Regions from separate parts of the Cetobacterium sp. 2G large genome, predicted to be linked through region 2. Evidence: riboswitches for the same ligand, from Rfam matches in the RefSeq annotation. Region 2 holds a riboswitch; each other region holds the start of a gene.

The links. A riboswitch is a leader RNA that binds a small molecule or an ion and turns the genes downstream of it on or off. The one in region 2 is predicted to bind cyclic di-GMP.
Region 1: it holds a riboswitch for cyclic di-GMP, as region 2 does, so the genes downstream of both, H5J23_RS09820 (hypothetical protein) here and H5J23_RS10570 (hypothetical protein) in region 2, are expected to answer to the same signal.
Region 3: it holds a riboswitch for cyclic di-GMP, as region 2 does, so the genes downstream of both, H5J23_RS06895 (DUF4402 domain-containing protein) here and H5J23_RS10570 (hypothetical protein) in region 2, are expected to answer to the same signal.

The regions. Positions count from the first base shown of each region.
Region 1 covers NZ_JACHTH010000005.1:1,469,216-1,472,421, reverse strand. Annotated here, with positions in the region: purine riboswitch at 1-42, shown strand, start outside; gene H5J23_RS09825 (uracil-xanthine permease family protein) at 106-1,425, shown strand; gene H5J23_RS09820 (hypothetical protein) at 1,460-1,888, opposite strand; cyclic di-GMP riboswitch class I at 1,970-2,045, opposite strand; gene recG (ATP-dependent DNA helicase RecG) at 2,215-3,206, shown strand, end outside.
Region 2 covers NZ_JACHTH010000006.1:13,376-16,581, reverse strand. Annotated here, with positions in the region: gene H5J23_RS10575 (hypothetical protein) at 1-922, opposite strand, end outside; cyclic di-GMP riboswitch class I at 1,195-1,270, shown strand; gene H5J23_RS10570 (hypothetical protein) at 1,351-2,061, shown strand; gene H5J23_RS10565 (hypothetical protein) at 2,083-2,865, shown strand; gene H5J23_RS10560 (IS607 family transposase) at 3,001-3,206, shown strand, end outside.
Region 3 covers NZ_JACHTH010000005.1:849,583-852,788, reverse strand. Annotated here, with positions in the region: gene H5J23_RS06900 (GGDEF domain-containing protein) at 1-1,720, shown strand, start outside; cyclic di-GMP riboswitch class I at 1,712-1,788, shown strand; gene H5J23_RS06895 (DUF4402 domain-containing protein) at 1,886-2,335, shown strand; gene H5J23_RS06890 (pentapeptide repeat-containing protein) at 2,404-2,964, opposite strand.

The sequences.
Region 1 (3,206 bases), on a different contig from region 2:
TTTACCGTAAATGAAGACACTATGGGTAGAACTGACTGCATTTAAGCATAGATTCTATCCATGAGTCTATGCTTTTTTATTTAAAATATGGAGGAAATTTTAAATATGCAGAGAAACAAATCACCTTATGACTTAAATGGAGTGCCAGATTTAAATACAGCGATTCCTTTAGGTTTACAACACATTATGGCAATGTTTATGGGAAATATAACTCCTATAATAATAGTTGCTGGAATACTTGGGTTTGCTCAAGATATAAAAATAAACTTAATACAAGCAACAATACTTGTAGCGGGATTAAATACTTTGGTACAGGTTTACACATTAGGACCTATGGGAGCTAAACTGCCCGTAGTTGTAGGAACAAACTTTTCTTTTGCACCGGTAGCTATATCGGTAGCTAGCAAATTTGGATATGAAGGGGTTTTAGGAGCAGCATTAATAGGAGGAATTTTCGAAGCTTTTCTAGGGTTTCATATGAAGAGAATAAGAAAATTTTTTCCACCAATAGTTACAGGAACTGTAATATTAGCTATAGGATTATACCTTTTACCAGTTGGAATAAATAGTTTTGCTGGAGGATATGGAGCACCTGATTTTGCATCGAAAGAGAATCTAATTTTGGGAACAATAGTTTTAGCAGTAGTAATATTTTTTAAGGAGTTTACAAAGGGTGTAACAAGTTCGGGAGCGATTTTTATAGGAACTATAGTGGGGACAGTAATAGCCTTTTTAATGGGAAAGATAGATATAACTCCACTTTTACAAGCAGATATAGTAAGTGTACCGAGACCATTTTCTATTGGGTATTCATTTCATATAGAGGCAATTATCCCTATGGTTATGATGTTTGTAGTGTCTGCTATAGAGACGATGGGAGATATGTCAGGAATTACAATGGGTGGCGCTAAGAGAGAATTGAAAGATAGTGAGCTTAAAGGTGGAATAATATGTGATGGAATAGGGAGTGCATTTGCAACTATATTTTCAGTATTGCCAACAACATCATTTAGTCAAAATACAGGTATAATTGCTATGACAGGAGTAATGAGTCGATTTGTTGTAGGGATAGGAGCAATGTTTTTAGTAGTAAGTGCATTTATACCAAAGGTTGCAGCAGCTTTTACATTAGTTCCTCAAAGTGTTATAGGTGGAAGTTTGGTGATGATTTTTTCTATGATTTCAATTAGTGGAATAAATCTTATAAATCAAGAATCACTAGAGGGAAGAAATGCAGTTATATTAGCAGTTTCGTTGGGACTAGGGTATGGAATAGGATTAGTTCCAGGAGTAATTGAAGCATTCCCTGAAAGTATAAGATATATATTTACAGATTCAGGATTTGTTGTAGCTGGAACTTTAGCAGTTGTGATGAACCTGATATTACCTAAGAAAAATGAAAAAGTAGAGGTATCTGTAGCATAAAAAAACTGAGGATAATCTCCTCAGTTTTTATTTTTTAGTTATACCTAACTGAAGTAATTAAATTACCAGAATAAACTCCAGAAGGAGCTGTTGCAGTTGATTCAGCACTAATATTTCCATAAACAATAAATTCAGTTTTTTCATCTTCTCCAATGTGTGTTGGAATATAATTAGTATTAAGAACGATTTGAAGCTGATCACCATTTGTACTTGTTAAATGAGTTGGTTTAATCAAATCAACTGTAATTCCATGTCCTCTATCACCTTCGATAGTAACGGTAGATTGACCAGAAGCTGATGCTCCTTGAACTATTGTTCCAAGTGCCATAGCTTCTGAAGAAACTCTTAAAGGTTTTACTATCTTAGCAGTGATTTTCATTGTATCAGATTCTTCAATAACATTTGCTGCTCCAAAAGCTGTCATAGCTGTAGTTAAAGATAAAAGTATTAATAATTTTTTCATAATTTGTTCCCTCCCGTAATTTCATAAAGTTTATAAAATACAAAAGCCAGTTGCACTTATATTTTGGTTTGACCAAAATGTAACTGCAACTGGCTGTCATTTTAAAGACCCTATAGTTTTGCGTCATAGGATTTCCCCTACTTTGCCGATTTATATTATATAATAATGATATATTAAAATTTAAAAAATGTCAAACAAAAATTACAAAAAATATGAAGAAATATTTTTCACAAAGCCTTGTTTTAAGAGGGTTTGTTACAAAAATACAAAACGCATTATAAATTGTACAAAAGGATATATAAGTATGTTATAATTAAAAAAAGGTGGTGATTAAGATATATAAAGATATTTATAAAGAGATAGAACTTTTTAATATAAAGGGAGTTTCGAGTGCAACATATTCGAAGTTGAAAAAATTAAATATAGAAACACTCTATGACCTAATATATTATTTTCCGAGAGCTTATGACGACAGAACAAATATTAAAAAAATAGGTGAATTACGAGGGGATGAATATGTTGTATTAAAAGGAAATATAATGAATATATCTGCTCCTCCTACAAGAACAGGAATGAAAATGATAAAAGCAACAGTAAATGACGGAACAGGAGTTCTCGAAGTTGTATGGTTTCAAAGGCCTTATTTAAGAAATAGTTTAAAAATAGGAGAAGAATATATTTTTATAGGAAATGTAAAAAGAGGATATACATTTCAAATGGTAAATCCAGAGTTTAAATTGTATAAAGGACAAGAAAATACTGGAGAAATATTACCTATTTACAGCGCTATAAAAGACTTGAATCAAAACAGTTTAAGAAGAGTTTTAAAAGAGGCGTTAAAAAATTATTTAGATATATTTCAAGAAAATATACCAGATGAAATAATAAAAAAATATAAACTTATGAATAGAAAAAATGCTTTAAAAGAGATTCATTATCCAACAAATCCAAGAAATTTAGAGGAAGCAAAAAGGCGTTTTGCAATAGAAGAACTTTTAATATTGGAGATGGGAATACTTCAAAAGCGTTTTGAGATAGATTTAACTAATGCTGGACTATATGAAATTGAGGGAAATAAAAAGTTAGTTTCAAAGTTTTTAGAAAGTTTACCTTTTTCACTAACAACTGCTCAAAAAAAAGTTATAACAGAGATATATAAAGGTATAAATGCTGGAAAAATAATAAATTATTTAATTCAGGGAGATGTAGGAAGCGGAAAAACAATAGTTGTTGTACTACTTCTTTTATATATGGTAGAAAACGGTTATCAGGGAGTTTTGATGGCTCCAACAGAGATTTTAGCAACGCAACATTACCT
Region 2 (3,206 bases):
ACTCATTATTTGGAGCTAAAATAGCTTCATTTCCAGATACATAGTTTTGCCCAATGAAGATGTCAGCCATACCCACTAAGAAATCATATCTTCGTGGAATATCTACCCTCATATCATAGTTATACTCTTTTCCGTGATTATCGTATAACTTAACATTTAAAATTTTCTCTCCCTCATTCTCTGTATACATCTCATATACAAAGTTTCCATTTTTATCAACCTCTAGAGGTTGACCATTTAAATCAATAGTTCGTATAGTATTTAAACCTTTTCCATAAACTCTAACCCTAGAACCAGTAACTAAGATACTTCTAGACTTAGTGTTATCTTTTCCAAAGAAGTTGTGTTCAATATTATTATTTTCAACACTCTCTTGAAAAGTAAATTTTTCCATATTTGTTTCATCAAAGTTTCCATATTTATCATAAACTCTTAATTTATAAAGATATTCATCACCATCATTTGGATTAATTTTTTCTTTATACTGCCAAGATAACATCTCATTTACATTAAGAGAGTCACCTTTAATAACTTCTATAGGTGCTATCAAATTCTCATCTTCAACTGAGTATATAGATAACTCCCATCGAGCTATGTTATTAGGATAGTTCGTGTAAATATAAAATGGGATGGTCTCACTTTGAAGAGCCACCCTTGATTCAGTTCCTAAGGAAAGTTTTGGTTCAATTGGAACAGGATCTACCAAAGAGTATATATAAGCTCCTCTATTTTCCAAAGTAAACCTTCCAGGATAAATAACCTTTTTTACTTCATTCTTGTTTTGTTCTAATCTGTTAAAGTCAATTGTCCCCATGGTGCTAATTGTTACCTCATCTGCTTCGCTTTGTGAAAGAGAAACATTAGAAATCACTATTAGTGCTGCTAATAAAAAAGTGAGTTCTTTTAATCGTTTTTTTCTCATAATTTTCACCTCTTTTTTATTGAAAATACAAACTATTATAATTAGTATTACTCAAATTTAAAGGAATTGTAAATTTGAAAGTTTTTAATGGATTGCTTATAAAATTTCAAATCTTCTAAAAAAAGGAACAATAAATTTTTGATGGTATAAGTAGAGTATTTTGAATATTTAAAAACCACTTTGAAAATTTCTAAATTTTTTTATATTTTTTTTCAAATTCACATTTCATAAATTTCAGTATAAAATTAATTCAACAAGGGTTTTTTTCAAACATTTTCATATGGCAAAGCACAGGAAACTGTGTGACGCAAAACTAAAGGGCCTGTAAAATGGCAGCCAGTTGCAATAGGTAGTACTTTTAATCTTTAAGATTAAGAGTATTATTCTTATTGCAACTTTTTTTTATTTAAATTCTAGGGGGTATTTTTTTGAAGTATATATTAGTAATGTTTTTATTTATTGTGAATCTTTTGAGTTACAGTTTTCATATAATGCCAGATGGGTTTGAAAAGAGATTTGACAATGGAAATGGTTATCAAGAGTTTTACTTTCCAAATAATGGGATGGAAACTATAAGATATAAATTCTCAGTAGAACCAGGAAGTATTATTCGTGGGGATATGAGTAAATGGGTAGAGCTTTATCCAAAGATTTTAACAGTTAAATCTGGTGATGTTGGGATATTAAAAGTTTATGCTAATGCACCTAAGGGGACTCCAGTTGGAGAGTATGGGTTTCATTTAAACTGCGTACCAATTACGATACCTGAGTTAGATAAGAGCCAGAAGAAAGTTGTTGCTAACGCAGGAGTTACAATCTCAGCATCTTTAGAGTTGATAGGTTATGTGGGAGATATACCACCTGTGATTGATATTGTAAAGCATGAGATTTTTGAAGAAAAAGGAAAAACAAAATTAAAAATTGATTTGAAAAATGCTTCTTTAAAAAGAGGGGTAGAGTACGGAATTGAGGTTAAAGGAAAGAATAAGACAGTTTCTAGAAACTCAATGGGACGTATCTATGAAAAGGAAAGTGTTACTAAGGTTATTGATTTAGAAGGGATGAAGAAAAATGACCCTTATGAATTAATCATATATGAAGAGATTAGCAACAACCTTATTAAGAAAATCAAATTATAGAAAACAAGGAGGAGATTAAATATGAAAAAGATTTTATTTGGATTAGCTGCACTATCAGCTATGGCGTTTGGAGCATCAACAGGGGTACATAACTCAACTTACGGAAATAACCAAATCGACGTTGAAACAAGAGCGTTTATCATTAACTCAGGATTAGTTATTACATCATCGGAAGGAACAGCAGATGGAGCACCAACAGACGCTATTAAAAAGGCAGTTTTAGATCATGGAACACTTATGGCAGGAACATCAGCTGATTCAACAGTAGCAAGAAAAGTTTATATAAGAAAAACAAATGGAACTAACTTTCCAGCAGGAACAGTTCTTAATATAGCATTAAATGCTGATACATCAAACACAAACAATCTTAAGCATGTAGATAGTGACGACGTGTTAGCACATACACTAACAGCCGCAGTTATTGAAAGCCATGCAAAGTTTGAATCTGGTTTTGGTGAAAGCACAAATGGAGGTCAAATTTTATCGTTAACTGGTGAGACTGAAAAAAGTGCTGGAAATTTTGAGGTTAAATCAATTCGTAATATAGAAGTTAATTTACAATCTGTAATAAATTCAGCGCAAATGGGAACAACAAATAATCCAATTGAAGGTCAATATACTAACACATCTACATTAGCTGTTAGATTTAGTAAAATACCTACTACAACATCTGATGAAGAGTATAAAGCAAGTTATACTCCAACAGCTGGAACTGTAAACAATACTTCTACTGTAAACCAAACAGAAGGAATTAAAGCAGATGGAACAGTTGTTCCAAATGCTTCAGCTTTAGCAAAAAGATAATAAATAACTATGGCCACTATTATGGTGGCCTTTTTTGAAAAAAGAGGTAAGTAACAGTTAAAATAAAAATATAAATTACGAAAGATAATTCTGATTTTTATAGTTTTTATTATACAATAAGTTGAGGTGAAATTAATGAAATATTACTCAACCAGAGAGATGGTAAAAGTATTAAATGTTACAGCTCAAACATTAAGAAACTGGGATTCTAATGGAAAATTAGTGCCACATCATAAAACAGACAGTGGATATAGGTATTACTCAGAGGAGCAACTTAATAAATTTTTAGGAATTACTATTGTTAAAAAAAATAGAAAAACAATTGGTTATTGTCGAGTTAG
Region 3 (3,206 bases), on a different contig from region 2:
TAATCTTGAAAAGGGAACTATCGATGCCTTAGGGTTGGTCACAAAAAACACTGTTAGAAAAAACAATATATTACTTTCTAAACCTATTTTTAGTGAAAATCTATATGTCGCTTCTGATAAAATTCCTTTAGATTCACCATATGATTTAATGAATCAAACAATTTATGTGTTTAAAGGGGATGAAATTCCCATAAAGCATTTAAAAGATTTTTTAGAAAAAAACAACATAGATGCAAATATCGTAGAAGTTGATAATATTGATGATTTTAAAGATAATTTTTACTTAGACTCAGAGTTTATCGCTCTCAAATCTCAAAATAGACTATTAGTCTCATTTTTAGCTCCTGTTTGCATTGGTGTAAATAAAAAATATGAGTATTTATTACCTCACATAAATACTGCTTTGAATAAAAAATATAGTAAAAAAATATCTAATCACTTTAAAAATCTTCCATTATACTATCAAAGAGAAAGATTCCAAAATAGCTTAACTGAAGAGGAAAAAGATTTTTTATCACAAAAGAAATTTATAACAACTTCTCTTGAAGATGACATCTCTTTAAGTATATATATTAAAAATAGTGATCAATTTATTGGAATACTACCTGAATATATTGATAAAATTGCTAGTATTATTGAAATTCCAATAAAATATACCTACAACGGGAAAAAGTGGACATATATACAAAAAAAATTTAAACAAGAAGAGATTGATTTTTTAACACTTTCAACAACTGCTGAAGGAAAATCTAGCTATATCTTTTCAGAAGCAATCGATTATATCCCAATGCATCTACTTAACCATATTGATAGTGGTGATTATAATGTCGGCGTTTTAAAAGATGGAAAGTCTCAAGATATTGGTAAAGAATATTTTATAGAGGAAGATATGAAAATATACAACTCCACAGCAGAGTTATTTGAAGCTTTTAAAAAAGATGAAGTTGGTTATATAATAAGCCCATATAACATCTATGATAGAGACTGTGGTAAACAACATAAAGATATAAAAATAAAAGATATTCCTATTAATTTTGCTTTTTCAAAAAAACAAAAAATTTTAAGAGATATTTTTAATAAAGCAATTGCAGTTATTGGGGATATTGATAAAAATGAAATTAGAAATTTTGTTGAAATAGACCAGAAAGAATATGTTCTCAACATAACTGAAGAAGCTGAGGAAAAGAAAAAAATTTGGTATATAACTATATTTATACTTTTAGTACTAATTAGTAAAATAGTTTTCCAAAAAAAATTAACAAAAGCTTTAAAGTATGACCAATTAACTAATCTACCCAACAGGTATCTTTTTAATGAGTTTTGTAAAAAAAATGATTTTATCAAAGGTGCTGTTATTGTAATCGATTTAGATAATTTCAAAAAAACTAATGATAAATATGGTCATAGTAAAGGGGATTCAGTTCTTTCTGAAGTTGGAAAACTTTTATTAGATGTATTTCCAAGAGAAAATACTTTTAGAATATCTGGAGATGAATTTTATTTATATTATGGTGAGAAAAATCTTTTAGAAAGATTAGAAAAATTAATATATCTAGGTAAAAACTCCAATATTATAACTAAGTATAATATCTCTTTTAGTATCGGATACTATATTAAAAATGATGATGAAAGCTTAGAGCTGTCATTTGAAAAAGCTGATATAGCAATGTATGATGCTAAAAAAATAAATGGATTTTCAATTATGCAATATAAGAAGTAAGGGCAAAGTAAGGGAAACTTTATGACGCAAAACTATAGGGCCTATTAATGTGGCAGCCAGGTGCAACAATTTTAATTAAAATTGTTGCTTTTTTTATTCTGAAAATACATCGAATAAAAATTTTTCATAGTTACAAACTAAAAAATTTACAGGAGGATTCAAAATATGAAAAAAATATTAAGCTCACTTTTTATGAGCATTGGAGTTTTGGCTGTTGCTCAAGAGGAAGCTATTATGGAGGTTAAAGCTCAAGTTATTAAACCTTTAAAGGTAGAAGTCACAAAAAATATCGATTTTGGAAAAGTTGTCGCTGGAAGCTTTTCAAGAGTAGACGGTGAATTTAAAGTAACTGGTGAACCAGGAGAGAAGTATATTGCATATATTAAAGAACTTGCAGAAAACAGTGGTGAAGGTACAATAGAAATGGTAAATAGTGCTGATTCTTCAATAAAATTTCCAGTAAGAGCATGGACAGATTTATTTAATTTTATTCCTACAATCAATAGTAAAACTGGTTATAATTATCATACTGTAGGAGTTGATTTAGCTGTTCCAACAACTCAAACTCCAGGTAGCTACACTTCTAATCTTACAATGATTGTTAGATACGAATAGTTAAAAACTTAAACAAAAAAATAGACGACAGAAAAACTCAATAGTTTTTCTGCCGTTCTTAGTAATTTTTAAACTATCTTTAAACCTAATTTTTTTACAATATTCAAAGCTAAATCTATCGAAACTTTAGCCCCTTTTGTTCTATTATTCATAACATCTATCTCTAAACTACTACAATCACTTAAGTCTGACTTTTCTAAATTACACTCGTAAAAAACGGTATCTTTAAAGTTGCTATTATTAAACTTTGATTTCTTTAAACTGCATTTTTGAAAAGTGCAGCTCTCAAATTCATTTTTCAAAAATTCTAAGTCATCTAGCTCTAAATCATCAAAAATACAGAACTTAATAAAGGAATCTATAATTTTAAAATCTATTATGAATTTAGATATTTTACTAAAGTTTACATTTTTAAACTCACAATTTTTGAATGTAACTCCATTTAATTTTACATTATCTAGTTTCACTGAATCAAATTTACACTTTTCAAAAACTACCTCTTCAAACTCACAATCTGAAAAAGTTACATTATTAAAACTGCATTTTTCAAAATTAGTTTTTACTATCTCTTTACTAAAAATAGTTTTATCTTCTAAGTTTATTCCAATTATATCCTCTTCAAAGTACATTTTTTCCCCTCTTTAATTTTTAATAATAGTTTAATTATAATTTTTATAAAAGTCAATTTCTTTAAATAAATTTGCTTTTTTCTTTTTTATATAGTAAATAGATATTATCCGACTCTGTCATAGTCAAGGGGGCTAACGGGGGAAGCTTCTTAGTTATCTAGATCTAAGAAGCTTTTTTCTTTTTTTTGTAAAATTTAAAACTTTTTTATAAAACCTATAGTCTAAATATTATAAAAAGTGTT